DNA from 4 places in the Mesorhizobium sp. B2-3-5 genome. Region 4 is predicted to be linked to each of the others. Evidence: riboswitches for the same ligand, from Rfam matches in the RefSeq annotation. Region 4 holds a riboswitch; each other region holds the start of a gene.

Region 1 (7,507 bases), on a different contig from region 4:
GCGCATTTCACCGGCGACCCCACCCCCGGCCTGCGGCCGGACCCTCCCCTCGAGGGGGAGGGGGACGCCGCACTCGACGACGCCACGTCCTGGCTCGTAGTAACCCGCTTTGGGCACGGTTACCGGCGCGGCTGCTGCTTCATCCTGTCCTGCCAGCCCTGCCAACCTCCGCACCAGCGCGCACATATTGGCCGGGCCGCCCTCGCGGAAATAGCCGAGCAGCGCGTCCAGTTCCGCGCGCGGCAGCGTCGAGGCTTCGATCAGCCGGAGATCCTCGTCGTGGCTTTCACCGGGCAGCAGCGCCAGTTTTATGCCGCGCTCGCGGGCGGTCGCGGCAAGCTGGTCGCAGCCATAGCGCCACCAGTCGTAGCCGCCGAGGATGCGCACCAGGATGATCCTGGCGTGGCGGGCGACGCTGTCGATCCAGAGGTCGACGGACATGGGGTGGCGCAGGTCACGCAGCGCGGCCAGCCGCATCGAGGGCAGGCGGCCGGCATCCGCCTTCCACGCGGCGGCGAGGCCGGCGAGGTCGCTGTCGGTGAAGGACAGGGCCACGATATCCGCCGGCGTCTGCCGCAGATCGACCGGCTCGGCGAGATCGTCGAGCGAGGCGGATGTCGTGGTGAGGATGTGCATCGCGGCCCGTGCCTGAAAATCAGCCGGCGAGTATACGCTCGATCGCAGGGCGGTTCAGCCCCTTGAGGCCGATGACGACGAGACGCGAGCGGCGGTCGTCCTCGGCGGTCCAGGCGCGGTCATAGTAATGGTTGACGCGCGGGCCGACGGCCTGCAGCAAAAGCCGCATCGGCTTGCCGCCGACCTCTACGAAGCCTTTCACGCGCAGCACGTTTTCCTGTTCGGCGGCGGCAGCGACGCGTTTTGCCAGTTCGTCCGGATTGGCGATCGAGGGGATGTCGACAATGAAGGTGTCGAAGTCGTCATGCTCGTGGTCGAATGCGCCGTCGTGATGGGACTTGCGGTTCTCGATGTCGTCCTCTACGGCGAGGCCGAGCCCGAGCAGTACGGAGGGATCGACCTTGCCGTGGGACGTCGGCACGATCTTGACGGCCCGGGCGGAGTGTTCGTTGACGATGGCGTTGGCGCGGGCCGAACCGGCGGCGTCCATCAGGTCACTCTTCGACAGGATGATCAGGTCGGCGCAGGCGATCTGGTCCTCGAACACTTCCTCGACCGGGTCGTCATGGTCGAGGCTGTCATCCCCGGCGCGTTGGGCCTGCAGGGCGTCCATGTCGTTGGCGACGCGGCCTTCGGCCAGTGCGGGGCCGTCGACCACGGCGATCACGCCGTCGACGGTCACGCGGCTCTTCACCGTCGGCCACTGGAAGGCCTGGACCAGCGGCTTCGGCAAAGCGAGGCCGGAGGTTTCGATCAGGATATGGTCGACCCTCGGCGTCAGTGACAGGATCTGGTCGAGTGCCGGTACGAAATCGTCGGCCACGGTGCAACAGATGCAGCCATTGGCCAGTTCGACGATGTTTTCCTCCGGGCAAGTGTCGATGCCGCAGCCCTTGAGGATCTCGCCGTCAATGCCGATGTCGCCGAACTCGTTGACGATAATCGCGATGCGCTTGCCGCCGGCGTTTTCCAGGAGATGGCGGACCAGTGTCGTCTTGCCGGCACCGAGAAAGCCGGTGACGACGGTGCAGGGAACGCGGGAGACGGAAGCGGTCATGGTCAGTCTTTCAGCAGGTCTAGGGGAGGGATGCGGGCAACGAGGCCGCGCTTCAGGGAATCAGGGCGGCCGCGCCAAGGGATGAGGCCGTCGCTCGAGGTGGCGAAGAGTCTGGCGCCGGTAACGAGGTCGGCGCCGCTGCTCGTGGTCAGGTCGCCGAAGACATAGCTCCAGCAGCCGTCGCGCAGGATCGCGGCGCTGAGCCGGCGTTTGCAATTGCCGAGACATTCGACCGTGCGGACGCGGACGTTCTCGGATGCTGCCGCGCGGCGCGTGTCCTGCGCCAGCGATTCGCCGGCGCGGGGATGGGCGTCGGAGCCGGTTTCGTCGCGGCAGGACGCGCAGACGATGACGGTGACGTCGGACAAGGCGTCGCCATTGGCGGAAGATATATCCGCTGCACCAGCCGAAAAACTGCCGTTATGGTCCAAAAACCGGGCTCCTTGCCCGGAAACCCGCCGGGCGATCGGATTCTTCTGTCGCAGACGGCAGGTCTCCTGGCTCGCGGGTCATCGCCTTGGTTAGCCGCCTTCCCGGGAACTCCCAGTGGCTTTCGGCCTTGGCTCTTCGCTTACAGTTGCGGGGACAGCCGCGGATTTGAGACCGAAATCCCGCACCGCATTCCCTCTTAGCCCCAGCCGTTGCGGGCAGGGGACCGTCTGGACGGGATTTAGGCTTTTGCAGGCAGCGGTGTCAACGCGCGGCTACGACATGGCGATGTCGGCCAGCGCCGGGCCTAGATCGCCGGCAGGCGTCACTTCCATTCGTTCAAGCTCGAGCCAGCCTTGCATCTGTTTCAATTCGTCGAAGAGCTGGGCGGCTGTTTCAGGCGGCGCTCCGGGCTCGGCGTAGGCCGCGTGGACGCGCAGCACGCTTGCCGGCCGGTCGGCTCTCAGGTCGACGCGAGCGACGATCCTGTCGCCAAGCAGGAAGGGCAGGACATAGTAGCCGTACTGGCGTTTTTCGGCAGGGGTGTAGATTTCGATGCGGTAATGGAAATCGAATAGCCGCTCGGTGCGCGAGCGTTCGAAGACGACGGGGTCGAAAGGCGCCAGCAAGGCGCGCGCTTCGATCTTGCGGGGCAAACGGGCGTCCTTATAGAGGTAAGCCGGCTTGTTCCAGCCCTCGACACGCACCGGCAGCAACTCGCCCAACTCGGCCAGTTCCTCCAGCCGGCCTTTCATGTCGGCGGGCGACAGACGGAAATAGTCGCGCAGGTCCCCGGCTGTAGCCACCCCATGGGCGCGGGCTGAAATGCGCAGCAATTCGCGATGCGCGTCCTCGGCAGCGGGCACCGGCAAATCGAGGATCGCCTGCGGCAGCACGCGTTCGGGCAGGTCATAGAAGCGCTCGAAGCCGCGGCGGTGCGCGGTGGTGATGCGGCCGGCCCAGAACAGCCATTCGAAGGCATGCTTGGCATGGCTCCAGCCCCACCAGCCGCCGGAACCTTTCTGGCCTTCAAGCGCCGAGGCGGCGATCGGGCCGCGATCGGCGACTTCCCGATAGATCTCTTCGATGTAGGCGGCGTGCTCGCGGCCCCATTTGGCGAGGCCCAGATACATTTCGTCGCCTTGCTCGGCGCGCTGCATGCGCCAGCGCATCAAGGGGTATGTCTCGACCGGCAGGAACGAGGCTTCATGCGCCCAGTATTCGAACACCATGCGCTTGCGCGTCACGGCGGCATTGTCGAGGAGCGCGAGCGGGTAGGGGCCAAGCCGCGAATAGAGCGGCATATAGTGCGCGCGCACCACCGCGCTGACGGAATCGATCTGCAGCAGGCCGGTGCGGGAAAGAACCCGGGCGAAGTGGCGGCGGTCTGGCGTGCCATTCGGGCGAGGATCGAGAAACCCCTGGGCGGCGAGTGCAACGCGCCGAGCGGCGGCAAGCGAGATCTTTTCCTTCATGCAGGTGTCACTCTGAGGGCGATTTATGGCGGTTCAGACCGGTGATTCCAGCCCATGCTAGCAGGGTTTTGGCGGCAACCATGTCAGGAGATAAAAGTGGAGTAGAACGCGAAGGAAATCAAACAGGAGCGCATCGGACCAGTTTCTCCTGTAATGCCGTCCAGGTCGGCGTTTTGAACAAGGTTTGACTTGCTTCGCTGGAAGTGCTGCGCTAACCCTCGCCGCGTTGCAGCATGGGCCCCTCTTAAAACGGTTCAGCGGTTAAACTGTCACGCTTCCGCATTAAGGTCCGGTGCTGTAACAAAAGTGGATTGGCGCCAACGGAAAGCCGCTGCATGAACGCACTTCTCAGTTCGTACCTGCCCATCGTCCTGTTCATCGGCGTGGCATTGGTCGTCGGCCTGGCGCTGCTGGCCGCACCGTTCCTGGTGGCCTACCGCAACCCCGATCCTGAAAAGCTTTCCGCCTACGAGTGCGGTTTCAACTCGTTCGACGACGCCCGCATGAAATTCGACATCCGTTTCTACCTGGTGTCGATCCTGTTCATCATCTTCGACCTGGAAGTGGCCTTCCTGTTTCCCTGGGCGGTGTCGTTCTCGAAGATCGGCATGCTCGGCTTCTGGTCGATGATGGTGTTTTTGGCAGTGCTGACCATCGGCTTTGCCTATGAATGGAAAAAAGGAGCGCTGGAATGGGATTGAACGACAGTTCAGGCACCCTCGTCGCGCCGAAGCCCAAGGGCATCATCGATCCCAACACCGGCAGGCCGGTGGGAGAGGACGATCCCTTTTTCCTCGAAATCAACAATGAGCTCGCCGACAAGGGTTTTCTGGTCACCTCGACAGAGGCGCTGATCACCTGGGCGCGCAGCGGCTCGCTGATGTTCATGACCTTCGGCCTCGCCTGCTGCGCGGTCGAGATGATCCACACCTCGATGCCGCGCTATGACTCGGAGCGGTTCGGCGTGGCGCCGCGCGCGTCTCCGCGCCAGTCCGACATCATGATCGTCGCCGGCACGCTGACCAACAAGATGGCGCCGGCGCTGCGCAAGGTCTACGACCAGATGCCGGAGCCGCGCTACGTCATCTCGATGGGCTCGTGCGCCAATGGCGGCGGCTATTATCACTATTCCTATTCGGTGGTGCGTGGCTGCGACCGCGTCGTGCCGGTCGACATCTATGTGCCCGGCTGCCCGCCGAGCGCCGAAGCACTGCTCTACGGCATTCTTCTCCTGCAGAAGAAAATCCGCCGCACCGGCACGATCGAACGGTAAATCCATGGCCGCATCACTGAGCGAACTGTCGAGCTATCTCGGCGAGAAACTGAGCGGACGGATCTCGGACGCGGTGTTCGCCTATGGCGAACTCACCATCCATGTCGAACCTCGCGACCTGGTCGACGTGATGACTTTCCTGCGTGACGATGCGCGCTGCCAGTTCATCTCGATCATCGATGTCTGTGGCGCCGACTATCCGTCGCGAGCCAAACGCTTCGACGTCGTCTACCATCTGCTGTCGCCGAAACAGAATGTGCGCATCCGCGTCAAGGTGCAGGCCGACGAGGAGACGATGGTGCCGTCGATCACCGGCGTCTATCCCGGCGCCGACTGGTTCGAGCGCGAGACCTACGATCTCTATGGCGTGCTGTTCTCGGGCCATCCGGACCTGCGCCGCCTGCTGACCGACTATGGTTTCGAAGGCCATCCGCTGCGCAAGGATTTCCCGCTGACCGGCTTTGTCGAGGTTCGCTACGACGACGAGGCCAAGCGCGTCATCTACGAGCCGGTCGAGCTCAAGCAAGAATTCCGCAATTTCGATTTTTTGTCCCCTTGGGAAGGCACCGATTATGTGCTGCCCGGGGACGAAAAAGCGAAGCAGTGAGTAGGGAAGTAGTCAGTAGTCGGTGGGGAAGAATTGGAGCAACGGATCGAATCTTATCGCGACTTGAAGGTGTGGCAATCGGCGATGGCACTCGCAGAAGACTGTTATCGCTTCACCAGAGAGTTTCCGAAGGAGGAGATCTACGGCATGACCTCGCAGATGCGCCGATCGGCGGTTTCGATCGCGGCCAACATCGCAGAGGGCTACGGTCGGGAAAACAGAGGTTCGTTCGTTCAATTTTTGCGCATGGCGCAGGGTTCGTTGAAGGAACTGGAAACGCACATATTGCTGGCAGGCCGGGTTGGCTTGTTAGAAAAAGACAACGAGATTGAACTGCTGCTGCGATGCGAAGAGATTGGAAAGATGACGAGATCTCTCATTCGCACAGTGCAGGCCAAGCAGGCGGAATGAAGTAGGCATTGAGATTGATGGTCACTACTCACTACTCACTACTGACTCGTCGCCAGAGGCGCCAGAATGGCTGAAACCTCCGTCCGCAATTTCAACATCAACTTCGGCCCGCAGCATCCGGCCGCACACGGCGTTTTGCGCCTCGTGCTGGAGCTTGACGGGGAAGTGGTCGATCGCGTCGATCCGCATATCGGGTTGCTGCACCGCGGCACCGAGAAGCTGATCGAGGCCAAGACCTACCTGCAGGCGGTGCCCTATCTCGACCGGCTGGATTATTGCGCGCCGATGAACCAGGAGCATGCCTTCGCGCTTGCCGCCGAGCGCCTGCTCGGCATCGACGTGCCGAAGCGTGGCCAGCTGATCCGCGTGCTCTATTGCGAAATCGGCCGCATCATGTCGCACATCCTCAATGTGACGACGCAGGCGATGGACGTCGGCGCTCTGACGCCGCCGCTGTGGGGTTTCGTCGAGCGTGAAAAGCTGATGGTATTCTATGAGCGGGCTTCCGGCTCGCGGATGCATGCGGCCTATTTCCGTCCCGGCGGCGTCCATCAGGACCTGCCGCAGAAGCTGGTCGAGGATATCGGCAAGTGGATCGATCCGTTCCTGAAGTCGATCGACGACCTTGATGCACTGCTCACCGGCAACCGCATCTTCAAGCAGCGCAATGTCGATATCGGTACGGTTTCGCTGGCCGACGCCTGGGCCTGGGGCTTTTCGGGCGTGATGGTGCGCGGTTCGGGCGCGGCGTGGGATCTGCGCAAATCGCAGCCCTATGAATGCTATTCGGAAATGGATTTCGACATTCCGATCGGCAAGAACGGCGACTGTTTCGACCGCTACCTCGTGCGCATGGAAGAGATGCGCCAGTCGGCCCGGATCATGCGCCAGTGCGTCGATCTGCTGCTCGGCAAGGAGAGCGCCGGTCCGGTGTCGAACCTCGACGGCAAGGTGGTGCCGCCGAAGCGCGCGGCGATGAAGCGCTCGATGGAAGCGCTGATCCATCACTTCAAACTCTATACCGAGGGTTACCGGGTGCCGGCCGGCGAGGTCTATGCCGCCGTCGAGGCGCCGAAGGGCGAGTTCGGTGTCTATCTGGTTTCCGACGGCACCAACAAGCCCTACCGCTGCAAGCTGCGCGCCCCCGGCTTCGCGCATCTTCAGGCCATGGATTTCCTGTGCCGCGGCCACATGCTGGCCGACGTCACCGCCGTCCTCGGCTCCCTCGACATCGTGTTTGGTGAGGTCGATCGCTAAATGTCAGTCCGCCGTCTCGCAGAAGCCAACGTCCAGCCAGCATCCTTCGCCTTCAACAGGGCGAACGCGGCAGCGGCGAAGCAATGGATCAAGAAGTATCCGAAGGGCCGCGAGCAGTCGGCGATCATCCCGCTTCTGATGCTGGCGCAGGAACAGGAAGGCTGGGTCACCAAGGCGGCGATCGAGAGCATCTGCGATATGCTTGAAATGCCCCGTATCCGCGGGCTCGAGGTCGCGACCTTCTACACGCAGTACCAGCTTAGTCCAGTCGGCACGCGCGCGCATATCCAGGTCTGCGGCACCACACCTTGCATGCTGCGCGGTTCGGAAGCGCTGATGGAAGTGTGCCGCTCGAAAATCCA
Region 2 (7,507 bases), on a different contig from region 4:
TGAGCAATTGGTCGAGCCCGCCGGTCGGCCACGACCAGCCATAATCAGGGAAGCGTCGGTCGATACCGCGGATATTCGCCATCAGCCCGGACCGGCCTTGTTGAGGGCCCGCCGCAGCATGGCGAGCCGCGCCACTTCCAGATAGCCGCGGTCGCGGGCCGCGTCGCGCCCATAGGACAGGCTGCCCGGTCTGATGCGGCGCAGCGCCAGCACCTCGTCCATCATATCGAGGGCGAAGCCGGCCTCGCGTGCCCGGGCGATCCAGTCGATCATTTCGCCACGGCCGCCAGGCGGGTCGATGACCGGCCCGACGGTCTCGGCGACCTCGCGTCGGATCAGCATGGTCGAGCGCGACCAGCCAGGCACGGCGGCTGCTTCGGGCGCGTCGGGCAGGTCGTTGCGGAAGTTCCGCAAATGGCAGAAGACACCCGATGTCGCGGGAGAGCTCTCGAGATACGCGAGCTGTCTTTCGATCTTGCTCGGCAGCCACAGATCGTCGGCATCGAGCGTCGCGGCGAATGGCGTCGTCAGCGCCGCCATGCCGCGGGTCGTGGCGCTGCCAGGCCCGGCATTCTCCTGCCGCAGCAGGCGCACCGGCATGCCGAGCGCATCGATCACGCCGGCAAGATTTCCCGGATCGGTTGAGGCCTTGAACCGATTACGCCTCGATTTCCAACGCCGACAGCGGCTTGGAGCAACAGGCCAGGATGAAGCCGTCATCGATCTCATGATCGAGGATGCCGCCATTGTGGCTCATCTCCACATCGCCGTAGACTTTCTTGACCTTGCAGGTTCCACACAGGCCGAATTCGCAGGCCGCGGGTATCCGCACGCCCCAGGCGCGCGCCGTCTGCAGCACGGTCTGGCCGGCGACACATTCGGCATCGACGTCCGAAAGCGCGAAGCGGATCGCTGTCGCGGCTTCGACGGGAACAGGGGCGCCGTCCTGTGCGGGCGACGCGAACGGCGCCGGGATTTCCTCCACCACCGGCGCGGCGAAGCTCTCCTGGTGGTATTTCGTCATGTCGAAGCCGGCGCCTTCCAGCATGCCGCGCACGGCCCGCATGAAAGGGTCGGGACCGCAGCAGAATATCTCGCGTTCGCGGAAATCGGGCGCCAGCAGCGGCAGCCTTATGGCATCGATACGGCCCATATGGCCGTACCAGCCCTCACGGCTTGAGCGCTCCTCGATCATGAAGCCGAGCGACAGGCCGGGCATATGGCCGCCGAGCAGTTCGAGTTCCTTGCGGAAGATGATCTCTTCGGGGCGCCGCGCGCAGTTGACGAAGCCGACATCGGTCCATGGCGCGCAGTCGTTCAGCCAGCGCAGCATCGACATCATCGGCGTCACGCCCGAGCCGGCCGAGATGAACAGATATTTTGCCGCCGGATGGCTGTGCAGCGAGAAATCGCCGGCCGGCCCATAGGCCTTGACGTGCGATCCGGGCCTCAGATTGTCGAACATCCAGCGCGTACCGATGCTGCCGGCTTGCGCCTTCACCGTCACGGCGATCGAGAACGGCCTCGATGGCGACGATGACAATGTATAGGTGCGCATCAGCGGCCCGTCGGCTGTCGGCAGTTCCAGCGTCACGAACTGGCCCGGCTTGTAGCGGAACCAGGTCTGGTTGTCGGAGCGGAAGGTGAAGGTCTTGACGTCAGGAGACTCGTCGCTGACGCCGGTCACTTCCAGCACCTGGAGCCTGTCGTTCCATGGCGCCATCTGGTCGAGATGGCGGTAAAGGCCAAGATCAGTCATCGCGTTCATCCCTTGGCCTCTCAGGCGACACTGCGGAGCGCTGGTCGACCATCCTCGGCGAGGCGCGGACCAATGAAGCGCGCATACCAGTCGACGAACTGGATCACGCCGCCCTCATGCAGCTCCGAATACGGGCCTGGTTCGTAGGCCGGCGACAGAATGCCGAAGGCGTTTTCCTCGACGATACGGCGATCCTGATCGTTGGTCTCGGTCCACACATGGATGAGTTCGGCGAGATCGTAATCGACGCCCTCGACCGCATCCTTATGCACCAGCCATTTCGTCGTCACCGCGGTTTCCGTGGCACTGATCGGCAGCACGCGGAAGGTGACGGCATGGTCGATCAGGATATGGTTCCAGGTCGTCGGATAGTGATAGTGCATCAGGGTGCCGATGCGGTCGGCCGAGACGCTGTCGGAGAGGTTCTTCTTCACCGCCCGCTTGCCGTTCATCGTGTAGCTGACCGCATCGCGCAGCAGCGGCGCGCGCGTGGCGCGATATTGCCCGGCCGGGTCGATACGGAACTTGCTCGCCAGGCCCGCCGCCTCGCATTTCGCCCAGTGCGCCAGCATTTCCGGATCGCTGTCGGCGCCCTGTACACCGGTCACGGTCGGCGCCTCCGGGAAGGTCTTGCAAAGCTCCGGATGGTTGCCGGCGCAATGGTAGCACTCGCGGTTGTTTTCCCAGACCAGCTTCCAGTTGCCCTTCTCGATGATGGTGCTCTCGAAGGCGATCCTTGCTTCGCTCAGCCGGTGCGGCTTGAGATAGGGTTCGATCATCGCCCGCATCGGTGCGAAGTCGGCGGGCTCCTTGGCCAGGCAGATGAAGATGTAGCCGGCCACGCTCTCGCAGGCGACCGGCTTCAGGCCGAACTGGCTTTTGTCGAAGCCGTCGGCCATCTGGCGGGCGAACAGCAGGCGGCCGTCGAGCTCGTAGGTCCACTGGTGATAGGGGCAGACCAGTTTGGCGGCCAAGCCCTTGTCGGTGTTGCAGACGCGGCTGCCGCGATGGCGGCAGGAGTTGTGGAAGGCATTGATCTTGCCCTGCTGGTCGCGCACCAGCACGACCGGATAGTCGCCGATCTGCACGGTGATGAAGCTTCCCGGCTTCGGCAATTCGCAATCATGGCCGATGAACAGCCAGTCGCGATACCAGATCAGCTCCATGTCGAGCTTGAAGTAGTCCGGGTCGGTGTAGAAGGGCTGTTCCAGCGAAAAGCCCTCTCTGCGGCTGTTCAAGAGCCTCAGCATATCGATGCGCACATCCATGTCCTGTCCTCGCATTCAAGGACTGAACCGGAGGGGAAGAGAGGAAGGATGGGACGCAGGCCGGTAAAAGCGCCGGACATGCACTATCCGCCCCTTGACCGCCCGCCGCGATCAGTCGAGTTCAAATATCTCGGGCTGGTTTCCGGGCTCTGGAGTGTCCTTGCGGACTGTCGCGACACCTTCCCAGGCTTTCGCCCAGTGGTCTCCCGTTGCGACTTGAACTCCACCACCGTTGCGGGGGCAGCGCCGGACTTTGACCGGCTTCCCAATTCTCCGCCCCGTCGTCACGAAGCGGCACCTGAGATGACATGATCTAACCACGACAGCGCTTGCGACATCGGCATGAAAGCGACATCGCATCCATGTGGCGCGACACGCATGCGCAACGAGCTGGTCGCGAACAGCGGCAGCGAGAATCATGGCGGTGACGGCGCGCCGGGCGCCGGGAGTCGGCCCCGATTGGGAGCAAAAAAGGGTTACGGTTTCGAAAAGTGACTATTAGCAGATTCTAAAATCGAACCGAACGGTTCGTTTCTGTTGACGGTGCGTGCAGGACGGTGTGAACGCTGAGCCTCCGATACAGTCGGTGATGGCGGCGCCGATTTTAATTAACACTTTGATATTGCATGGAAAAAAATCTTATGTGGGGGATCTTGGTACAATTTCAAGTGGTGGATTCATGGTCCACGTTGAACATCTTCGTGATTGGAAACGGCTAGCTGGCTCTCCCACATCGGGGTCGTCCGAACGACGCGATTTTAATCCCAAGACACGCCGCTAGACGGACGGAAAAATACTGGAGTACCAAAAAATGAAAAAGATTGTCCTCACTGCCGCCGCCTTTCTGGCCATTTCCGGCAGCGCCTTCGCTGGTAGCGACAACTATGGTTCGAAGGCCCCCGCGGCCACCGCTGTCGACAGCTCCTACACCGCTTCGGTCAAGAAGTCGGAACCGGCTGCCCAGACGCCCATCCACGGTTCTGACCGCAACCTGTTCGGTAACAACTAACAGTCGATCTCCAGCAGGCGGCGGGTTTTGACTCGCCGTCCTGGCGACACTCGAAGAATTCAGGAGACTTGAAATGAAGAAGATCGCTCTTGCTGCCGTCGCCATTCTGGCCATTTCCGGCAGCGCTTTCGCCGGCAGTGACAATTATGGCTCGAATGGCGCCAGCCAGCCGGCCGCCACGTCCACCGACACCTCATATACCGCTTCGATCAAGAAGTCCGAACCGGCGGCTCAGACGCCCACGCACGGTGCTGACCGCAACCTGTTCGGCAACAACTAACTTTCCGACATCAGGCGGCGGCAAGCCCGCCGCCTGAGTTGGAATATACCGGAGTACCCGAAATGAAAAAGATTGTTCTACCGCCGCCGCACTTCTGATTGCCGCCGGCAGCGCCTATGCGGCCAACGACAATGTTGGCGGCACCGACATCAACAAGCAGGCGACGACCGCCAACATAGACGCTTCGCATACCGGCTCGATCCGCAACGAAGAGTCGCCTGTCTACAAACTGCTCAATTCGTCGGGTGACGTCCAGAAGTCCGCCCCACAGGGCAGCGACCGGAACCTCTTCGGCCGTTAATAGCTGATGTGGAATACAAAAAGAGCCGCAGGCCGATGCCCGCGGCTCTTTTTCATCACCAGAACCTGTTTCAGGCCGCCTTTGCCTCTATCTCGTGAAGCGCGAAGGAGCGGCCGTCCGCGTCGAAGATATGAAGGTCGCCGGCATCGGCGGTCAGCCGCAGCGTCGAGCCGCGCTTGACCTCGACATTGCCAGGCAGCTTGGTCACCAGCGGCAGGTCGGCCCTGCCGATGTCGACATAGACCAGCTGGACCTCGCCGAGCTGTTCGACATAATCGACCGTCCCCTCGAACAGATAGTCCGTGCCGCCGGCGATCGCGAGATCTTCCGGCCGTACGCCGAAGCTTACCGCCGCTCCCTTCGCAGATGCCGGCGTTGCGATCGGCACTGTCGCCTTGCGGCCGCCGACATGGCTAACGACGGTTGGGCTGCCGGTCCTGTCGACGGTCGCCGGCAGGATGTTCATGGCCGGCGAGCCGATGAACTGGGCGACGAACAGATTGCCGGGCCTCTTGTAGAGTTCCATCGGTGTTCCGACCTGCTCGATATGGCCCTCCTTCAGCACCACGATACGGTCGGCCAGCGTCATCGCCTCGACCTGGTCGTGGGTGACGTAGATCATGGTCGTCTTGGGCATCGATTCCTTGAGCTTGGCGATCTCGATACGCGTGGCGACACGCAGCGCCGCGTCAAGGTTCGACAGCGGCTCGTCGAACAGGAACACTTTCGGATTGCGCACGATGGCGCGGCCGATGGCGACGCGCTGACGCTGACCGCCCGACATCGCCTTGGGCAGACGGTCGAGATATTTGGTCAGCTGCAGGATTTCCGCAGCCTGGCGCACGCGCTTGTCGATCTCGGCCTTGCTTTCCTTGCCGATCTTCATCGAGAACGCCATGTTGTCGTAGACGGTCATGTGCGGATAGAGCGCGTAGGACTGGAACACCATGGCGATGCCCCGCTTCGACGGCGGCACGTCGTTGACCACCTCGCCGTCGATCTTGAGCTCACCCGAGGTGATCTCCTCCAGCCCGGCGATGGAACGCAGCAAGGTCGACTTGCCGCAGCCCGACGGGCCGACGAAGACGATGAACTCGCCCGATTTGATGTCGAGGTCGATGCCGTGGAGAATGTTGAGATTGCCGTAGGACTTCTTCACCTGTCTCAGCGTGACATCGGCCATGATTTTCTCCCAGTGATTTGAAATTCAGTCTGTGCGCCCGAACCAGGCGCCGTAGCCGCCGAGGCGGATGGTGCCTGCGTCCGCCTTCCCGGAAAATCCGTGTCCCGGCAAAGGTTGCAGCGATCCGCCGCCAAGGTCAACCTCGGCCGGCTTGGCGCTCAGATTGAAGACACAGACGATCTGCTCATAGCCCGCCCGGCGCTTGAAGGCGACGGTGTCGCCCTGGCTTTCGATGAAATTGATATCGCCCTTGGCCAGCGCCGGATGGGCGCGACGGAAGGCGAGAAAGCGCCGGTAGTGCTCGAGCAGTGACGTGTCGTCGCCCTGCTGCACGTTGACCGCCTGCGACAGATGCTTGGCCGGCACCGGCAGCCAGGGCTTTGCCTGGGAGAATCCGCCGTTCTTGGCGCTGCCGTCCCACACCATGGGCGTGCGGCAGCCGTCACGGCCCTTGAATTCCGGCCAGAAGCGGATGCCATAGGGATCCTGCAGATCCTCGAAGCGCAGATCGGCCTCGCCGAGCCCCAGCTCTTCGCCCTGGTAGATGCAGACCGAGCCGCGCAGCGACATCAGCAATGCCGAAATGACCTTGAGATAGGCGATCGGGTCAGCCTCATTGGCGGCCCAGCGCGAGGCCGGGCGCATCACGTCATGGTTGGAAAACGCCCAGCACGACCAGCCGTCGCTGGCGACCTTGCCGAAGGCTTCCAATACCGAGCGGACCTTGGCGGCGCTGATCTTTTCAGGCGCCAGGAAGTCGAAGGAATAGCACATGTGCACGCGCTTGCCGCCAGCGGTGTAGGCCGCGACCACTTCCAGCCCGCGCTGCGAATCGCCGACTTCGCCGACAGCGGCGGTTGCCGGATATTCGTCGAGCAAGGCGCGGAAGCGCTCGAGGAAACCGAGGTTTTCCGGGCGGCTCTTGTCGTAGATATGGTCCTGGTAATTGTAGGGATTGACCGCCGGCGCGGTCTGGTCGTTACGCTCCTCGGGCGGCAGCGGCGGATTGTTCTCCAGCCCCTGGCTGTGGAAATAGAAATTGATGGTGTCGAGGCGGAAGCCGTCGACGCCGCGCTCCAGCCAGAAGCGGGTGACGTCGAGCAGCGCGTCCTGGACCTCATGGTTGTGGAAGTTGAGATCCGGCTGCTCGGCGAGGAAGTTGTGCAGGTAGTATTGCTGGCGGCTGGTGTCCCACTGCCAGGCCGATCCGCCGAAGATCGACAGCCAGTTGTTGGGTGGCGTGCCGTCGGGTCTGGCGTCCGCCCAGACATACCAGTCCGCCTTGGGATTGGTGCGGCTCGACCGGCTCTCCTTGAACCACGGGTGGATGTCGGCGGTGTGCGACAGCACCTCGTCGATCATCACCTTGAGGCCCAGCCGGTGCGCTTCCGCAACCAGCGCATCGAAATCGGCAAGCGTGCCGAACATCGGGTCGACGTCGCAATAGTCCGACACGTCGTAGCCGAAATCCTTCATCGGCGATTTGAAGAAGGGCGAAATCCATATGGCGTCCGCGCCAAGCGCGGCGATGTAGGGAAGGCGCCGCACTATGCCTTTCAGGTCGCCGATGCCGTCGCCGTCGGAGTCCTGGTAGGAGCGCGGATAGATCTGGTAGATGACCGCGCCACGCCACCAGTCACGGTCGATGGCGGGATCTGGTCTCGAAGTCGCCTTCAAAGCCGATTGCATTGTCTCAACCTCCTTTCA
Region 3 (7,507 bases), on a different contig from region 4:
TGTCGCAGTCGTGCGTCGTGCACGCCATCGCAATCCGCCATTTGAGTGCGTGGAAATTCTCGACCCCGCCGGCCAACACCAGGGCGTGGACGCCGCGCAGGTCATCCGCCGTTTCCGGCCGCGCAAAAACGCGGATCGCCGCACGCCTGCCAGGCTTCAGCACTCTTGCGATCTCACCGAACAGCAGACCGCGTGCCGCCTTGGAATCGACCGCCGACAGGCATCCGTCACCGATAACCGCGTCGAAACTTGCCCGTTCCGCGGGGAGGTCGAGCCAGTTGCCGGCCATCGCCTTTCGCGAGGCGTTGTCGCCGGCCCATACGCCCGAAATCATGCTTGCCGATTGATCGATCGCGACCATCGATCTGCCCAGGACTGCCAGTTCAGGGGTCACACCGAGGAGGAGGACATCGGCATCCTTTAGATCAAGTTCGCGATCGAATATGCCGACGGTTTCCGGGGTCGGCCGCAGCGGGGCATCCAGGAGCTTCCAATGCCGATGATAATTGTCCCAATGATTGGTCATTCAAACCTCTTGGAGCCCAAGAAAGTCTGGCGTCGATTGATTAGAGCCGCTTAATAGAAGCGGGCGTGTAAGCCAAGGGTATGGCCATGGCGCGTGTCACCGTCATAACGCATGAACATGACCGGTTCCTGGGCAAGCGCAACCTCATGTTGCGCAGGGGCAGCCCCTATTTGCTTTTCGATGTCCTGGAGCAACTAAAAAGCCGCGGCCATTCAGTCCGGATTCAGCAGGGACCGTCAAAGACACACGGTGCCGACATCGCGGTTCTGCATGTCGATGCGACGACAACGTCCGCCGATTACGTCGACTATGCGCGGGGTTTTCCATTTTGCCTCAACGTCGGCGCGGCCGATATATCCAAACGGCTAATCAGCGGCGCCTTGATAACCGAAGGGGACGCCTGGCAGGGCCCGGTCATTGTCAAAAGCAACCTCAACAATCAGGGCATTCCGGAGATACTCCTCAACCGGCGATCGAAGCGCGCGGGCAAACCGCCGCCTTTTCCGCATCTGCAGGCTGCGCGGCCTTATGAGGTCTATGGTTCTCTTGGCGAGGTTCCGGACGACATCTTCGAATGCGATGACCTGGTGGTGGAAAAGTTCATTCCGGAAACAGAACCCGACGGCTTCGCGGTGCGCTTCTGGGTGTTTTGCGGAGAGCGGGAGCGCTGCACCCGCTATGTCTCGCCAAACAGCCTGGTCAAGGCATCGCAAACGTTTCGACGTGAACCCGTCCCTGTTCCCGACGAAATGCGCGAGCGGCGACGTGAGCTGGGCTTTGACTACGGGAAATTCGATTTCGTCCTGCACGAGGGCAGGGCCATCCTACTCGACGCCAACAAGACTCCCGGCCGTCCCCAAAACCTCGTGAAGATGTTCGCGGCCGGCGCCTCCGATCTGGCCGACGGCTTCGAGGGCCTCATTCGTCGGGCGAGATAGACCAGCAACCGGCCAGGATCGCCGCTCCCGCCTGTTGCCATCGGTTGCAGCAGTTCATGGGCCTGCCTGCCGATACGGTCATCAGGCCAGGCGACTACGCGTTCTTGCGGCCGACGCAGAGCGAAGCAGTGCTGCAGCAGTTCGGGCCGATCGCGGTGCTATCCGGCGGCAGGATTGTGGATCGTTGGCCGGTGTTGCCGACGATGTGAACATGTCGGAGATACTTGACTAAGTCAAGTAAATGATTGATCCTGTGAAGACAGGGGATGTCCATGACGGTTCACCATCAGTCCGGCAATGATGCGCCCAACAAGGAGCGAATCGACGCGGTGCGGGCTTTCAACCGCTTCTACACCCGCCAGATCGGGCTGCTCGACGAAGGGTTGCTGAAAAGCGCCTTCTCCCTGACCGAGGCGCGTGTGCTCTACGAATTGGCGCATCGCGACGGCCTGACCGCGACCGACCTCGGACGCGATCTCGGTCTCGACGCCGGCTATGTCAGCCGTTTGCTGAAAAAGTTCGAGCGCCTTCACCTCATCTCCAGGTCGACGCTGGTTTCGGACGCCCGGCAATCGTCGATTGCGCTGACGCAGGCGGGCAGGAAAGCCTTCGCACCGCTGAACAAGGATTCGCACGATCAGGTCCGGGCCCTGCTTGATCGACTGCCCGCGTCGGAGCAGGACCGGCTGGTCAAATCCATGCAGACGGTGCAGCGTCTGCTCGGCGAAAATGCCGAGCCGAGGATCCCCTATCTGTTGAGGCCGCTGCAGATCGGCGACATCGGCTGGGTCACTCGCCGGCAAGGACTGCTCTATGCCCAGGACTATGGCTGGGACGAAACCTACGAGGCGCTGGTCGCCGAAATCCTCGCGGCGTTCGTGAAATCCTACGATCCGAAATGGGAGCGCAGCTGGATCGCCGAGCGGGAAGGCGAGGTCGTCGGCTCGGTCTTCGTCGTACGCAAGTCGGATCAGGTGGCGAAGCTGCGTCTGCTCTATGTCGAACATTCGGCGCGTGGCCTCGGCATCGGCAAGCGACTGGTGGAGGAATGCATCGGCTTTGCCCGCGCCAGGGGATACAAGACGCTGACCTTGTGGACAAACGACATTCTCGCCGCTGCCCGGCATATCTACCAGGCCGCCGGCTTCAAACTGATCGAGGAAGAACCTCACCATTCCTTCGGCAAGGATCTGGTTGGTCAGAACTGGAATCTTGATTTGTTATCTTCCGCCAGAGCGTGATGCCGAAAAGTGTGAAGCGGTTTTCAGACGACGTCATGCTCTATCTCTTTGATTAGAGGCGGATTCAGATTTCAGGTCGAGTCGACCTGAAATCATCTGGCTTTCCGCTCTCGGCCAATTTGATCGAAATTGCGCACTCCGCGCAATCCGCTCGACAATGGCTGACAGCCATCGCTTGACAGCGCTGGGCCTCATGCACTAGTACGTTATGTTATTACATAAAGGGGTGTGTGGTCGCACGCGGCTTCGGCTCCGATCGTGGCGACCGAGAAATCCGTTGCGAAGCAATCTGGGGAAAACTAGGGTGGAATGGTGATGGTCCCCGAGTCGAAAGGCGAGGGGTGAAAAGGGAACACGGTGAGATCCGCCTCGGATCGAGGCCGTGGCTGCCCCCGCAACTGTAAGCGGTGAGCGAGATCCAAAATGCCACTGGCCGGCAAGGCTGGGAAGGCAGGATTGCGCCGAGACCCGCGAGCCAGGAGACCTGCCATTACAGAGTTGACCGGACGGGGTGTGCCGGGAGGAGACGTGGACGTCGGTCTGTCGACCGACCGCCAACATCCTTCCGTCGCCAATCGAGAAAGACGGAAAGTTGGGCGCCGCCATCGATCGTATTCACCGTATCGTCGTATGCACGCTTTGCCGCGACATCCCGACAGGGACCAGGTCGGGCGAAGCTTTGTGCGCCGATTTGCGCTCCCGGCTCTCGGCCCACATCGAGCCAGTTGTAGCGCAGGGTTTCATGGTCGAGGGCGTGGCTTGCATGGCGGGCTGTGCACGGCCGCTCGCGGTGGCCTTCCAGGCGCCCGGCAAGGCAGCCTATCTCTTCGGGTCCATCGATGCGGAAGCCGATGCCGGCGATCTCGTGCGATTTGCCAGACTCTACGCCTCGCTCGCCGATGGCTGGTGCAATGCCGGACAACGTCCGCCGCGGCTGGCCGGCAAGACGCTGGCCCGCATCCCCGGACCGGGCAAGCCTTCGGAGGACAGCCGATGACAGTGCCGCTTCTCGAAGCGCGCGATCTGGGCGCGGTGGCGAATGGCCGGGCTCTGGTCCATGCGGTCAGCCTGTCCATGGCTGTCGGCGATCGCCTCGCCATCATCGGTCCCAACGGTGCCGGCAAGACCACACTGCTGCGCATGTTGTCGGGCATGCTCAGGCCAAGTTCCGGAGAGGTAAAGCTTGGCGGCCGCCGCCTCGACAGGATATCGGCCGCCGAGCGGGCCCTGCACATCGCCGTCGTCGGCCAGACCGACCAGCCGGATCCGCGGCTGGCGGTGATCGACTATGTCGAGCTTGGCCGCGTTCCGCATGCCGGCCTGAGGCACAGGAGCGAGGAACGCGACATTGTCGTGGACGCGCTGCGACGGACCGGCCTGCTGCCGCTGCTTGGACGCACCATTGGCTCGCTGTCGGGCGGCGAGCGCCAACGCGCTCAGCTCGCACGCGCCATCGCCCAGGAACCGAAAGTGTTGTTTCTCGACGAGCCGACCAACCATCTGGACCCACGCGCCCGCGCGGAACTGCTCGAACTCGTTGCTGGCTTCGGCATGACGGTGATCGCGGTGCTGCACGATCTGGCCCTGGTGGCGCCCTTCGCCACCAGGGTCGCGGTGATGAACGAGGCCCGGCTGCATGCGCTGGCGGCGCCCCGCGAAGCGCTGACGCAACAACTGATCCGCGAGATTTTCGGCGTCGACGTGTTTCGCCTGCGCCATCCCACCGAGGATCGCGAACTGACCGTGTTCGATGTTCCGAACCGTGCCGCGCCTTCCTGACCGAAACCGACTTTCATCCGACACAGTTCAACCAAGGAGCAAAAATCGTGAAACGCCTCGCCTTGTCGCTCGTCTTCTCGCTGCTGGCCTCGGCAGCTTTCGCCTTCCCGGTCACCGTCGACAGTTGCGGCAAACCGCTGACCTTCGATGCGCCGCCCAAACGCGCCGTCATTCACGATCTCAACATGGCGGAGATGGCCTTCGCGCTGAAGCTGCAGCCGTCGATCGTCGGCCTGACCGGCATCACCGGATGGTATAAGGTGGGCCCCGAATTCAAGGCCGAGCAGGGTTCAATTCCGGAACTGGCGCCAAAATACCCGACGCTCGAAAATCTCGTAGCGGTCGAGCCTGATTTCTTCTTCGCCGGCTGGTACTATGGCATGAAGCCGGGCGGCGATGTGACGCCCGACACGCTCGCGCCACACGGCATCAAGACGCTGGTGCTGACGGAAAGCTGCGTCCATCTCGACAAGAACCGGCCCGCCGCCTCGATGGACCTTCTCTACGGCGATGTCGAAAAACTGGGCAAGATCTTCGGCAAGGAGGCCGAGGCGGAGAAGCTCGTTGCCGGCTGGAAGAGCCAACTCGCTGACATCACCGCCAAGGTCGGCGATCGCAAGGGAACACGGGTATTCCTCTACGATTCCGGCGAGGACAAGCCATTCACCGCCGGAAAATTCGCCATCCCCAGCGCCATGATCACGGCAGCCGGCGGCGACAACATCATGGCCGACATGGACACAAGCTGGGGCAACACCGACTGGGAAACGGTGGCGTCGCGCAATCCGCAATTCCTCATCCTGCTCGACTACCAGGACGGTGGCGGCTACAAGAAGCTCCTCGACTTCCTCAAGGCCCATCCGGCGATGAAAGAGACGGATGCGGTCAAGAACGAGCGTTTCGTGGCCCTGCGCTATGCCGAACTCACGCCCGGACCGGCAAACATCGAAGCGATCGGCAAGATCTCCAGGGCGATGCATCCGGAAGCGTTCTGATGCATCTCGCCCTGAAGCACAAATCCGGCGCGCTCTCAGGGCACAAGGCATTCCCGCTGGCCATGGCGGCGGGCGCGGTGGCGACCGTCGCTCTCGTGCTGCTGTCGATCGCCTATGGTTCGACGCTGATACCGCTGACCGACGTCATTGCCGCACTTGGCCATGCCGTTGGGTTAAATGAACATCAGGTGTCGGGCCCGGTTGGCAAGATCGTCGTCGATCTGCGGCTGCCGCGCACGATCCTGGCAGTCTGTGTCGGCGCGGGCCTCGGCATGGTCGGCGCGTTGCTGCAGACGGTGACGCGTAACGATCTCGCCGATCCCTTCCTGTTCGGCCTGTCTTCGGGGGCCGCCGCGGGCGCGGTTTCCGTCATCACCGTCTTTGGTGACAGTTTCGGCATCTGGACCTTGCCGATCGCGGCCTTCACCGGCGGCATACTGGCAGCGGGCATCGTGCTGCTGCTGGTCGCGCGGGTAAGGGGGCAGGGCCCGGAACGCTTGATCCTCGCCGGGCTTGCCGTCTCCTTCATGTTCACGGCGTTGACCAACTACCTGGTCTTTGCCGGAGACCAGCGCGCGGCCCATTCGGTGCTGTTCTGGACGATGGGCGGGCTTGGGCTGGCGCGCTGGGACAATGTGTGGCTGGGCGCGTTGGGGGCCGGCACGATTGCGATTTACGGGCTGTGGAACCATCGCAGGCTGGACGCCTTCCTGGCTGGTGAAAGTGCCGCCGAAAGCCTTGGTGTGCCCGTGGCAAGGATGCGCAGGGCGACATTCCTCGTCGCCGCCTTCTCGACGGCAATCCTGGTCTCGGTCGCCGGCGTCATCGGCTTTGTCGGATTGATGATCCCGCATTTGTCGCGGCCGCTGGCCGGCCCCTTGCATTTGCGTCTGATCGCAAGCTGCGCGCTGTTTGGGGCGGTGCTTTTGCTGGCAAGCGATCTTCTGGCCCGCACGCTTCTGCCGCCACAGGAATTGCCGATCGGCATCATCACCAGTTCGCTCGGCGCGTTCTTCGTCGTCACGATGGTCGTTCGAAATCGCCTGTGAGGACGTTCGGTTCTGCTTTTTCAGGTTCCTTCTAAAAAGCTCACGACGCTTACTTCTTGCTAACCATGACCGTGTCGCATGGCTGTCCTGCACATTTTGCCGGCTTCCGTTGCGATTTGGCACCTTGAATAGTAAGCACGCTTATTATAAGTATCGCTCATGGTTTCTGATGGCATCGATAGATTGGGATTTTTAATCCACGACGTACAGCGTCTGCTGCGCAAGCGCTTCGAGATGCGCGCCAGCGGGCTTGGCCTGTCGTCGGCGCAGTGGCGCCTTATGGTGCGTGTCGCCAAGGAGGCGGGGGTCTCCCAGGCCCGGCTCGCGGAATTGCTCGAAATCGAGCCCATCAGCGTCTCGCGCCTTGTCGACCGGATGGAGGAGGGCGGCTGGATCGAACGCCGCGCCGCCGCCGCCGACCGCCGAGTGCGGATGATTTTCCCGACCGCCAAGGCGAGCGCGGCCTATGCCGAGGTCAAGAGCCTCGCCGGCGAGGTCTATGAGGAATCGCTTGTCGGCGTTTCGCCGGAGGACCGTCGCGTCCTGATCAGGTCGCTCGATGTGATGGCGCAAAATCTCGCGGATGGCGATTCATCGTCGGACGAAAAGGTCAAGAATACAGAAGGCGCAGCAGCATGAACGCGGTAGCCAAGATAGACGAGAGCGCCCCCAAGGTGGAGATGGAAGCACCGGCCCAGCCGGCTGCTGCTCCTGTTGCCGTCGCTCCTCCCGTGCAGCCAGTGCCAGCGCCGAAGAAGCGCCGCATGGGCCGTTTTTTTCTGATGTTCGCCTTGCCGGCGGCCCTGGTCATCGGCGGCGGCTATGTCTGGGTGACCGGCGGACGCTATCAGGAGACGGAGAACGCCAATCTGCAGCAGGCCAAGGTATCGATTGCTTCAGATACGGCGGGACGTATCGTCCAGGTCGCCATATCGGACAATCAGATGGTGAAGCAGGGCGATCTGCTGTTCGCCATCGA
Region 4 (7,507 bases):
CTCGTCAAGCGCCCGCAAATCCGCCGGGACGCGGACCTTGTCAAGAAGCGGCGTATGCGGCGTTGCGTTCACGGGTGCTCAGGCTTTCTGTTCATCGGCGAGATAGGCCGCCAGCCGGCGAAAGTAAATGCGTGTCGGTGACGCGGAGCAATCCGCCCGTCAGTTCTCGGGCAGCGGGATGAATTCCTTCTCATCTCCTGGAACGATATCGAAGCGGCCTGTCTTCCATTCCTGCTTGGCCTGTTCGATGCGCTCCTTGGACGAGGAGACGAAATTCCACCAGATGTAGCGCTTCGAGCCAAGCGAGGCGCCGCCGAAAAGCATGAAATGCGCACCGGTTTGCGACGATACGACGATCTCGTCGCCGGGCCGGAACACCAACAACCGTTCCGCGGGAAACACGTCGCCTGCAATGGAGACTTCGCCTTCCAGCGTGTAGATGGCGCGCTCCTCGGCGTCGGCCGGGATTTTCACGCTGGCGCCCGGCGCCAGGCGCAGGTCGGCGTAGAGCGTTTCGGAATCGGCCCTCACAGGGGAGCGCAATCCCTGGAAATCACCGATGACAACGCGGCCGCTGACGCCTTCGGCGTCGATCTCGGGAAGCCGCAAGACAGCCGTGTTCTCGAACACCGGCGCCACTTCCTCCTTGTCGTCAGGCAAGGCAAGCCATGTCTGCAGGCCCGAGATCGACATTGGCGCGCCGCGCAATTCCTCTGGCGTGCGCTCGGAATGCACGATGCCGCGGCCGGCGGTCATCAGGTTCACGTCGCCGGGCTGGATGACCATTTCGGTGCCCAGCGAATCGCGATGCCGAATCTTGCCGTCAAACAGATAGGTAACCGTCGACAGGCCGATATGCGGGTGGGGACGGACATCGAGCGCCTGGCCGGCGCGCAGGATCGCCGGCCCCATGCGGTCGAAGAAGATGAATGGGCCGACCAGACGCCTCCTGGCGGTCGGCAAGGCTCGGCGCACCTCGAAGCCGCCAATGTCCTTGGCGTTCGGGATGACCATCAGTTCGATCTGATCGCTGGCAAAGGCATCGCCGGCTTCAGGGTCCTTCCCCGGAAAGAAGCTCATGAACTCTCCTTGTCAGCGGTCCAGACCGCCATGGCCGCATCAGGCAAAACGGAGCGCCGCCTTTGCCCGAAGTTTGGCCGCCACCTCTTCGCGGTTGCGCGGATGCTGGTTTGTTTCGAGGGAATCGAGCAGTTCGCGCGCCGATGCCGCGATGGCCTCGACCGCGTGGTCGAATGCATGCTGGTTCTGCTTCGAAGGCCGCGTCGTGCCGCTCAGCTTGCGGACAAACTGAAGCGCCGCGTCGCGAACCTCATCATTGGTTGCCGGCGGGTCAAAATTGAACAGGGTCTTGATGTTTCTGCACATCGCTTCCGTATCTCCTCTTGTCCTGGGGCCGTTTCAATCGGGACGACGTCAATCCTCAATCATGATCGTGTCTAAAAACCGGTGAAGCAAGATGGTCGTTCGCGACCCTGCCTCAGTCCGCGTCGAGCGGCTCCGTTCCGACCGGCTTTCCGTCGCGCGACAGCCTGATCTTCTCGACCTTGTCCTCCGCGGCCTTCAGCAACCGGTCGCAATGCGCCTTCAGGGCCTCACCGCGCTCGTAGATCCGGATTGACTGATCGAGCGGCACGTCGCCACGCTCCAGATCGTCGACGATCTTCTCCAGCGCATCGAGTGCCTGTTCGAAGCTCATCGCCTTGACGTCTTCATTGGTCTCACCAGCCATTATTCACCCTTTCATCAGCCGCCCGACATGGGCGGCGACCGAAAATGCCAATCCCTGCAGATCGTAGCCGCCCTCGAGCAGGCTGACGAGCCGGTTGTCGCCGTGACGCGCGGCGCGTTGCATCAGTTGGCCGGTCGCCCAGTCGAAATCATCCTCGGTCAGATTGATCTCGGCCAGCGGGTCGCGGTGGTGCGCGTCGAAGCCGGCCGAAATGATGATCAGATCGGGCGCGAATTTGTCGAGCGCCGGCAGGATCCGCGACAGGAAGGCATCGCGAAACACCTCGCTGCCGGTCTGCGGCGCCAGAGGCGCGTTGACGATGTTGCCGGCGCCGGTTTCGTTCTTCGCGCCGGTGCCTGGATAGAGCGGCATCTGATGCGTCGAACAATAGAGCACCGAGGGATCGTCCCAGAAGATATCCTGCGTGCCGTTGCCGTGATGCACGTCCCAGTCGACGACGGCGACCCGCTCGGCGCCATGCTTCTTCTGCGCGTAGCGCGCCGCGATCGCCGCCGTGTTGAAGAAACAGAAACCCATGGCGGTGGTCTTTTCGGCATGGTGGCCAGGCGGTCGCGCGGCGACGAAGACATTGTCGGCCCGGCCAGTGAAGACGTCGTCGACGGCCGCGTTGGCGGCACCGATCGCGGTGATCACCGCCTGCCAGCTCTTCGGACTGGCGGTGGTGTCGGCATCGACGCGGGCGATGCCCTCGTCGGGGATGGCGGCGCGCACGCGTGCAACGAAATCGGCGGGATGCGCGTAGAGGATTGTGGCTTCATCTCCTTCCGGCGCCTTGACGCGGTCGAGCGCGGCAAAGGCGTCGTCGTCGAGCACGCGCTCGATGGCGCGCAAGCGGTCCGGCCGCTCGGGGTGGCCGGGCGGCGTGATGTGTTCAAGGAAGATAGGGTGCGTGTAGAGACGGGTGGCCATGGTCCCTATCTAGTGCCCCGATGCCGCGATGGCCATGCGTTGCGGCTTGATCGCTGGGGAAAATCACGTCTGCGTCCATTCGCGTCGCTGCGGGGATTGGCGCGGCCGGGGCTTCGGCGTAAGGTCGCCACCACTGCCTGGTGCCCGCCGGCCTGTTTGTTTCAGCCGCCAAGTGAAATCCACTTGGCTGCAAATGCTCTGGCGGGAGAATCGGGAACACGGTTGAATTCCGTGGCGTGCCCAACGCTGTAAGGGGGACCGCGCCGGTAAATGCCACTGTCGATGACGGGAAGGCACCGGACGCGGGTTGATCCCGAGCCAGAAGACCGGCCTGGCAGGCATCGTCATCCGCATGGTCAGGCGGGCGGCATTGATTGCAATCGCAAGGGACAAGCGATGCCGGAAGCCATGACCGCTCCTATGGGCGACGGATTTGACCAGATGGCGCGCGACGCTGTCTATCGCGCCATGTTCACCAGGCGCGATGTTCGCAGTCATTTTACTCCCGAGACAATCGACGACGAGGTGCTGGCTCGGTTGCTGCTTGCCGCCCATCACGCGCCATCGGTCGGCTTCATGCAGCCATGGAACTTCATCGTCATTCGCGGTGCCGCGCGCCGGGAGAAGGTGCGTGACCTGTTCCTGGCAGCGCGAGAACAAGAACTGCCAGCAATCGAGGAAGAGCGGCAGGCGCTCTACCGCAAGCTCAAGCTGGAAGGCATCTGCGAAAGCGCGCTCAACATCTGCATCACCTGCGACCGCCAGCGCTCGAAAGGTTCGCCGCTGGGGCGTTGGCATAATCCGGAGATGGATCTCTACAGCACGGTCTGCGCGGTGCAGAATTTCTGGCTGGCGGCGCGGGCCGAAGGCATCGGCGTCGGCTGGGTCAGCATTATCGAGCCTGAAGCGCTGAAGCGGCTGTTGGCCATTCCCGAGCACGTGACGCCGATCGCCTATCTCTGCGTCGGCCGTGTTTCCGAGTTCGCGCCCAAGCCGGACCTCGAGACACATGGCTGGGGGCGGCGGCTGCCGCTGCCCGAACTGATCATGAGCGAGACGTTTTGCGGCCAGGGCGAGGCTCCGCTCAAATCAGCGGTGTCGCGCCTCAACACCGTCGCCGGCATGCCCGCCAGCCCGGCCGATCAGCGTGTCGCGCCGGCCGTGCCCCAGTGCGAACCACCGAAGGAGGAGAGCGCCTTGTCCTTGAGGTCCCTGAACTTCGACGAAGCTTCGGCCAGCCGGGCGTCCCAGGCGGGGTCGGGCACCTGGCCCTCGATGGTCTTGAAATAGACCTGCATCAGGCACGCGATGGCGAAAGGTTCGATGAACGCCGCCTTGAAGGCCCAGGCGAAGACGATGGCCAAAACGAAGGCCCAGCCGGCGAGCTGCCCGGGCATGAGGAAAAGAATGGCGCCGGCCGGGGTCAGCATCAGCAGGAAGATCACGAACGACACGCCCCACATGATAACCGCCAGCCAGACAGCGTTCTTGACCATGGTCTTGCCGTTCTGGGCGTAGAGCACGACGCCCTGGCGCGCGGTTTCGAACGGCGAGGACGAGTTGATGCGGATGTTGTAGCCGAGGATGATCTCGTCGACATAGGTGAGTGACAGGCGGATTACCGTGTTGATGAAAGACACCAGGCCGCTCAGGCCTGGAATGGGCAGGAAGGCGGCGATGCCGCCCAGCAGGCCGGTGATGGCGCGAATGGCACCCTTGACCAGCTGGTCGACGACGAAAAGGATGTTGGCCTCGGCGAAACGCTCGGTCACGACTTGCCTGGCATAGGCGATCTGGTTCTTGCCGTCGGGAACATCATGGCCGTCGATCAGGTGGACCATGACGGCGATGTGGCCCGCCTTGACGACGTAGAGGATGTATTCGCGGATCCAGTAGACGGCGATCGAGACGGCGCCAAAGCCGATCACGCCGCCCCATAGGGCAAAGGACAGCGGCCCGTCGGGATCGGTCGAGATATGGCCGACGCCATAGCCGACGGAGGCACCCGTGCCGGTCGCCAGGATATAGGCCAGCGTGATGCCGAAATAGACGACCATGCGAAAAACAATGAAAGGCCAGGTCCGCATCATGATGGACACCGACCTGCCGATATCGAAATCCCACATGCCCCGAATCTCCCCTCAGAGATGGCTGGGAAGGATGCGCTCACCCCGAAGATTGTCAACCGGGGGGCGACGAGAAGAAGCGAGCAGCCGCTCGTTTCGCAAACGTTCGGAATTGGCCGAGGCCTCCGCGACGTCGTCATCCACGGGCGGAGCGACGCGAAGCGGAGCGCAGATCCGAGGGTCCATGCCGTAATCTTAATCGAAGATCACAGCGGATCAGAATTGTGGCAACGCGTCGAAGTCGCGGCATGGATCCTGATGGTCTGAGCCGCGTCGCTTCGCTCCTTGCTTCGCCAGAGGATGACGAGGCAAGCAGACGCTTCAGTCCATCGCCGACGCAGGCGACCTGCCAGCAGGACCTTTCCGCCGCGTCGATCCCTCGGTGGACTACAGAATCTCGGTCTTGGCGATATGGATGCCAAAACCTTCCAAACCAACATAGTGGCGCTCGCGCGAGGCGATCAGGTTGATCGAGGAAATGCCGAGATCCTTCAGGATCTGCGCACCGAGGCCGATTTCGCGCCATTCGTTTTCGCGCCGGCGCGCCTCTTCGTGATCCTCGCGGTCACCTGACGCAGGGCGCTTGCGCTCCTGATGGGCGACACCGACCGAGCCTTCGCGCAGATAGACGATTACACCGCGCTTGCGCTCGCCCATCGCCTTCATGATGCCGTCGAGCCGATGGCTGGTGCCGAACACGTCGGTCACCACGTCTTCGGAATGCAACCGCACCGGAACGTCCTCGCCGTCGCGGATATCGCCGAAGACCACGGCGACATGATGCATCATGTCCCAGGGCAGCGTGTAGGTGAACACCTGCGCCTTGCCGCCAAGCGTGTCGATCTCCGAGCAAGCCACGCGTTCGACCAGCGTTTCCTTGCGTTGCCGGTACGCGATGAGATCGGCGACCGAAACCTGCTTGAGGCCATGTTCCTCGGCGAAGGCCGCGACCTGCGGGCCGCGCTTGACGGTGCCGTCGTCATTGACCAGCTCCGAAATGACACCGATCGGCGGCAGGCCGGCGAGTTTGCACAGATCGACCGCCGCCTCGGTATGGCCCGAACGCATCAGCACGCCGCCTTCGCGCGCGATCAGCGGGAAGATGTGGCCGGGACGGACGAAGTCGGAGGCACCGACATTGCCGTTGGCGAGGTTGCGCACGGTCAGCGTGCGGTCGTCGGCCGAAATGCCTGTTGTCGTGCCGTGCTTGAAATCGACGCTGACGGTGAAGGCGGTTGTGTGGGCTGAATCGTTGTCGGCCACCATCGGCGCAAGGTTAAGCCGCTTGGCCTCCTCGCGCGGCATCGGCGTGCAGACGATGCCTGACGTGTTGCGCACGATGAACGCCATTTTCTCGGGCGTGCAGTGGACGGCGGCAACAATCAAGTCGCCCTCGTTCTCGCGCCCGTCATCGTCCATGACGACGACGATCTCGCCGCGTTCAAAGGCACGGATGGCTTCGACGATCTTCTTCTGGTCGTAAGGCATGGACGCTCACTTCGTTCGCAGGGCAGTAGGGAATAGGGCAGTAAGGCAGTAGGGAAAAGGAAAAAATGTGGGCAGGCAGGCTGACGTACTGCCTACTGCCTACTGCCTATTCCTTGCCCTGTCTGTCCCCGATGACGCAGATAATGATCGGCAATGGCGCAAGCAACCATCGCCTCGCCGATCGGCACGGCGCGGATGCCGACGCATGGGTCGTGCCGGCCCTTGGTCATCACCTCGACGTCATTGCCGTCCTTGTCGATCGACTTACGCGGCGTCAGGATCGAAGAGGTCGGCTTGACGGCGAAACGGGCGACGATCGCCTGGCCGGTCGAGATGCCGCCGAGGATGCCGCCGGCATTGTTGGACAGGAAGACCGGCTTGCCGTCATTGCCCATGCGCATCTCGTCGGCATTCTGTTCACCGGTGATGCGGGCGGCCTCGAAGCCGTTGCCGATCTCGACGCCCTTGACGGCGTTGATCGACATCAGCCCGGAGGCAATGTCCTGGTCGAGCTTGGCATAGATCGGCGCGCCGAGCCCTGGGGGGACGCCATCGGCGACGATCTCGATCACCGCGCCGACCGAAGAGCCGGCCTTGCGGATGCCGTCCAGATACTGCGTGAAAACGGGAACGGAAGCGGGATCGGGCGTGAAGAACGGATTTTGCGCATCGCCGATGAAGTTCCAGTTCCAGTTGGCGCGATCGATCGACTTTTCGCCCATCGACACCAGCGCGCCGCGCACCACCATGCCCGGCACCACCTTGCGCGCGAGCGCGCCGGCCGCCACGCGCGCCGCGGTCTCGCGGGCCGAGGAACGGCCGCCGCCGCGATAGTCGCGTATGCCGTATTTGACCTCATAGGTGTAGTCGGCATGGCCCGGCCGGTATTGGCGGGCAATCTCGCCATAGTCCTTCGAGCGCTGGTCGACATTTTCGATCAGCATCGAAACCGGCGTGCCGGTGGTGATCATCGTCTCGCCGTCCTCGTCGAGCACGAAACCGGACAGCACCTTCACTTCGTCGGGCTCACGGCGCTGGGTGACAAAACGCGACTGGCCGGGCCGGCGCTTGTCGAGTTCAGCCTGGATTTCGTCGCGCGTGAAGCGGATGCCCGGCGGACAGCCATCCACCACGCAGCCAAGCGCTGCGCCATGGCTTTCGCCCCAGGTGGTGACGCGGAAAAGATGGCCGAACGTATTGTGAGACATGGAAA

Evidence for each region. A riboswitch is a leader RNA that binds a small molecule or an ion and turns the genes downstream of it on or off. The one in region 4 is predicted to bind cobalamin.
Region 1: it holds a riboswitch for cobalamin, as region 4 does, so the genes downstream of both, FJ958_RS12925 (DUF1636 family protein) here and bluB (5,6-dimethylbenzimidazole synthase) in region 4, are expected to answer to the same signal.
Region 2: it holds a riboswitch for cobalamin, as region 4 does, so the genes downstream of both, FJ958_RS16860 (aromatic ring-hydroxylating dioxygenase subunit alpha) here and bluB (5,6-dimethylbenzimidazole synthase) in region 4, are expected to answer to the same signal.
Region 3: it holds a riboswitch for cobalamin, as region 4 does, so the genes downstream of both, FJ958_RS00960 (DUF1636 family protein) here and bluB (5,6-dimethylbenzimidazole synthase) in region 4, are expected to answer to the same signal.

What each region holds. Positions count from the first base shown of each region.
Region 1 is NZ_VFVX01000009.1:15,789-23,295, reverse strand. It holds gene FJ958_RS12935 (cobaltochelatase subunit CobN) at 1-636, opposite strand, end outside; gene cobW (cobalamin biosynthesis protein CobW) at 656-1,693, opposite strand; gene FJ958_RS12925 (DUF1636 family protein) at 1,696-2,124, opposite strand; cobalamin riboswitch at 2,163-2,368, opposite strand; gene FJ958_RS12920 (winged helix-turn-helix domain-containing protein) at 2,398-3,597, opposite strand; gene FJ958_RS12915 (NADH-quinone oxidoreductase subunit A) at 3,933-4,298, shown strand; gene FJ958_RS12910 (NADH-quinone oxidoreductase subunit B) at 4,289-4,870, shown strand; gene FJ958_RS12905 (NADH-quinone oxidoreductase subunit C) at 4,875-5,477, shown strand; gene FJ958_RS12900 (four helix bundle protein) at 5,511-5,888, shown strand; gene FJ958_RS12895 (NADH-quinone oxidoreductase subunit D) at 5,955-7,145, shown strand; gene FJ958_RS12890 (NADH-quinone oxidoreductase subunit E) at 7,146-7,507, shown strand, end outside.
Region 2 is NZ_VFVX01000013.1:81,433-88,939, forward strand. It holds gene FJ958_RS16845 (nucleotidyltransferase family protein) at 1-82, opposite strand, end outside; gene FJ958_RS16850 (glycosyltransferase family A protein) at 82-618, opposite strand; gene FJ958_RS16855 (hybrid-cluster NAD(P)-dependent oxidoreductase) at 659-1,759, opposite strand; gene FJ958_RS16860 (aromatic ring-hydroxylating dioxygenase subunit alpha) at 1,780-3,027, opposite strand; cobalamin riboswitch at 3,143-3,344, opposite strand; gene FJ958_RS16865 (DUF680 domain-containing protein) at 3,839-4,036, shown strand; gene FJ958_RS16870 (DUF680 domain-containing protein) at 4,110-4,316, shown strand; gene FJ958_RS16875 (DUF680 domain-containing protein) at 4,360-4,617, shown strand; gene ugpC (sn-glycerol-3-phosphate ABC transporter ATP-binding protein UgpC) at 4,688-5,800, opposite strand; gene FJ958_RS16885 (alpha-glucosidase family protein) at 5,825-7,489, opposite strand; gene FJ958_RS16890 (carbohydrate ABC transporter permease) at 7,494-7,507, opposite strand, start outside.
Region 3 is NZ_VFVX01000001.1:174,926-182,432, forward strand. It holds gene FJ958_RS00940 (class I SAM-dependent methyltransferase) at 1-526, opposite strand, end outside; gene FJ958_RS00945 (hypothetical protein) at 613-1,464, shown strand; partial or broken gene FJ958_RS00950 (DSD1 family PLP-dependent enzyme) at 1,512-1,673, shown strand; gene FJ958_RS00955 (helix-turn-helix domain-containing GNAT family N-acetyltransferase) at 1,737-2,705, shown strand; cobalamin riboswitch at 3,005-3,212, shown strand; gene FJ958_RS00960 (DUF1636 family protein) at 3,217-3,702, shown strand; gene FJ958_RS00965 (ABC transporter ATP-binding protein) at 3,699-4,484, shown strand; gene FJ958_RS00970 (ABC transporter substrate-binding protein) at 4,532-5,479, shown strand; gene FJ958_RS00975 (iron ABC transporter permease) at 5,479-6,528, shown strand; gene FJ958_RS00980 (MarR family winged helix-turn-helix transcriptional regulator) at 6,688-7,167, shown strand; gene FJ958_RS00985 (HlyD family secretion protein) at 7,164-7,507, shown strand, end outside.
Region 4 is NZ_VFVX01000007.1:178,341-185,847, forward strand. It holds gene dxs (1-deoxy-D-xylulose-5-phosphate synthase) at 1-72, opposite strand, end outside; gene FJ958_RS11355 (pirin family protein) at 160-1,080, opposite strand; gene FJ958_RS11360 (DUF2277 domain-containing protein) at 1,120-1,386, opposite strand; gene FJ958_RS11365 (exodeoxyribonuclease VII small subunit) at 1,499-1,750, opposite strand; gene FJ958_RS11370 (histone deacetylase family protein) at 1,754-2,680, opposite strand; cobalamin riboswitch at 2,848-3,030, shown strand; partial or broken gene bluB (5,6-dimethylbenzimidazole synthase) at 3,149-3,658, shown strand; gene FJ958_RS11380 (hypothetical protein) at 3,823-4,806, opposite strand; gene ribB (3,4-dihydroxy-2-butanone-4-phosphate synthase) at 5,194-6,294, opposite strand; gene aroC (chorismate synthase) at 6,387-7,502, opposite strand.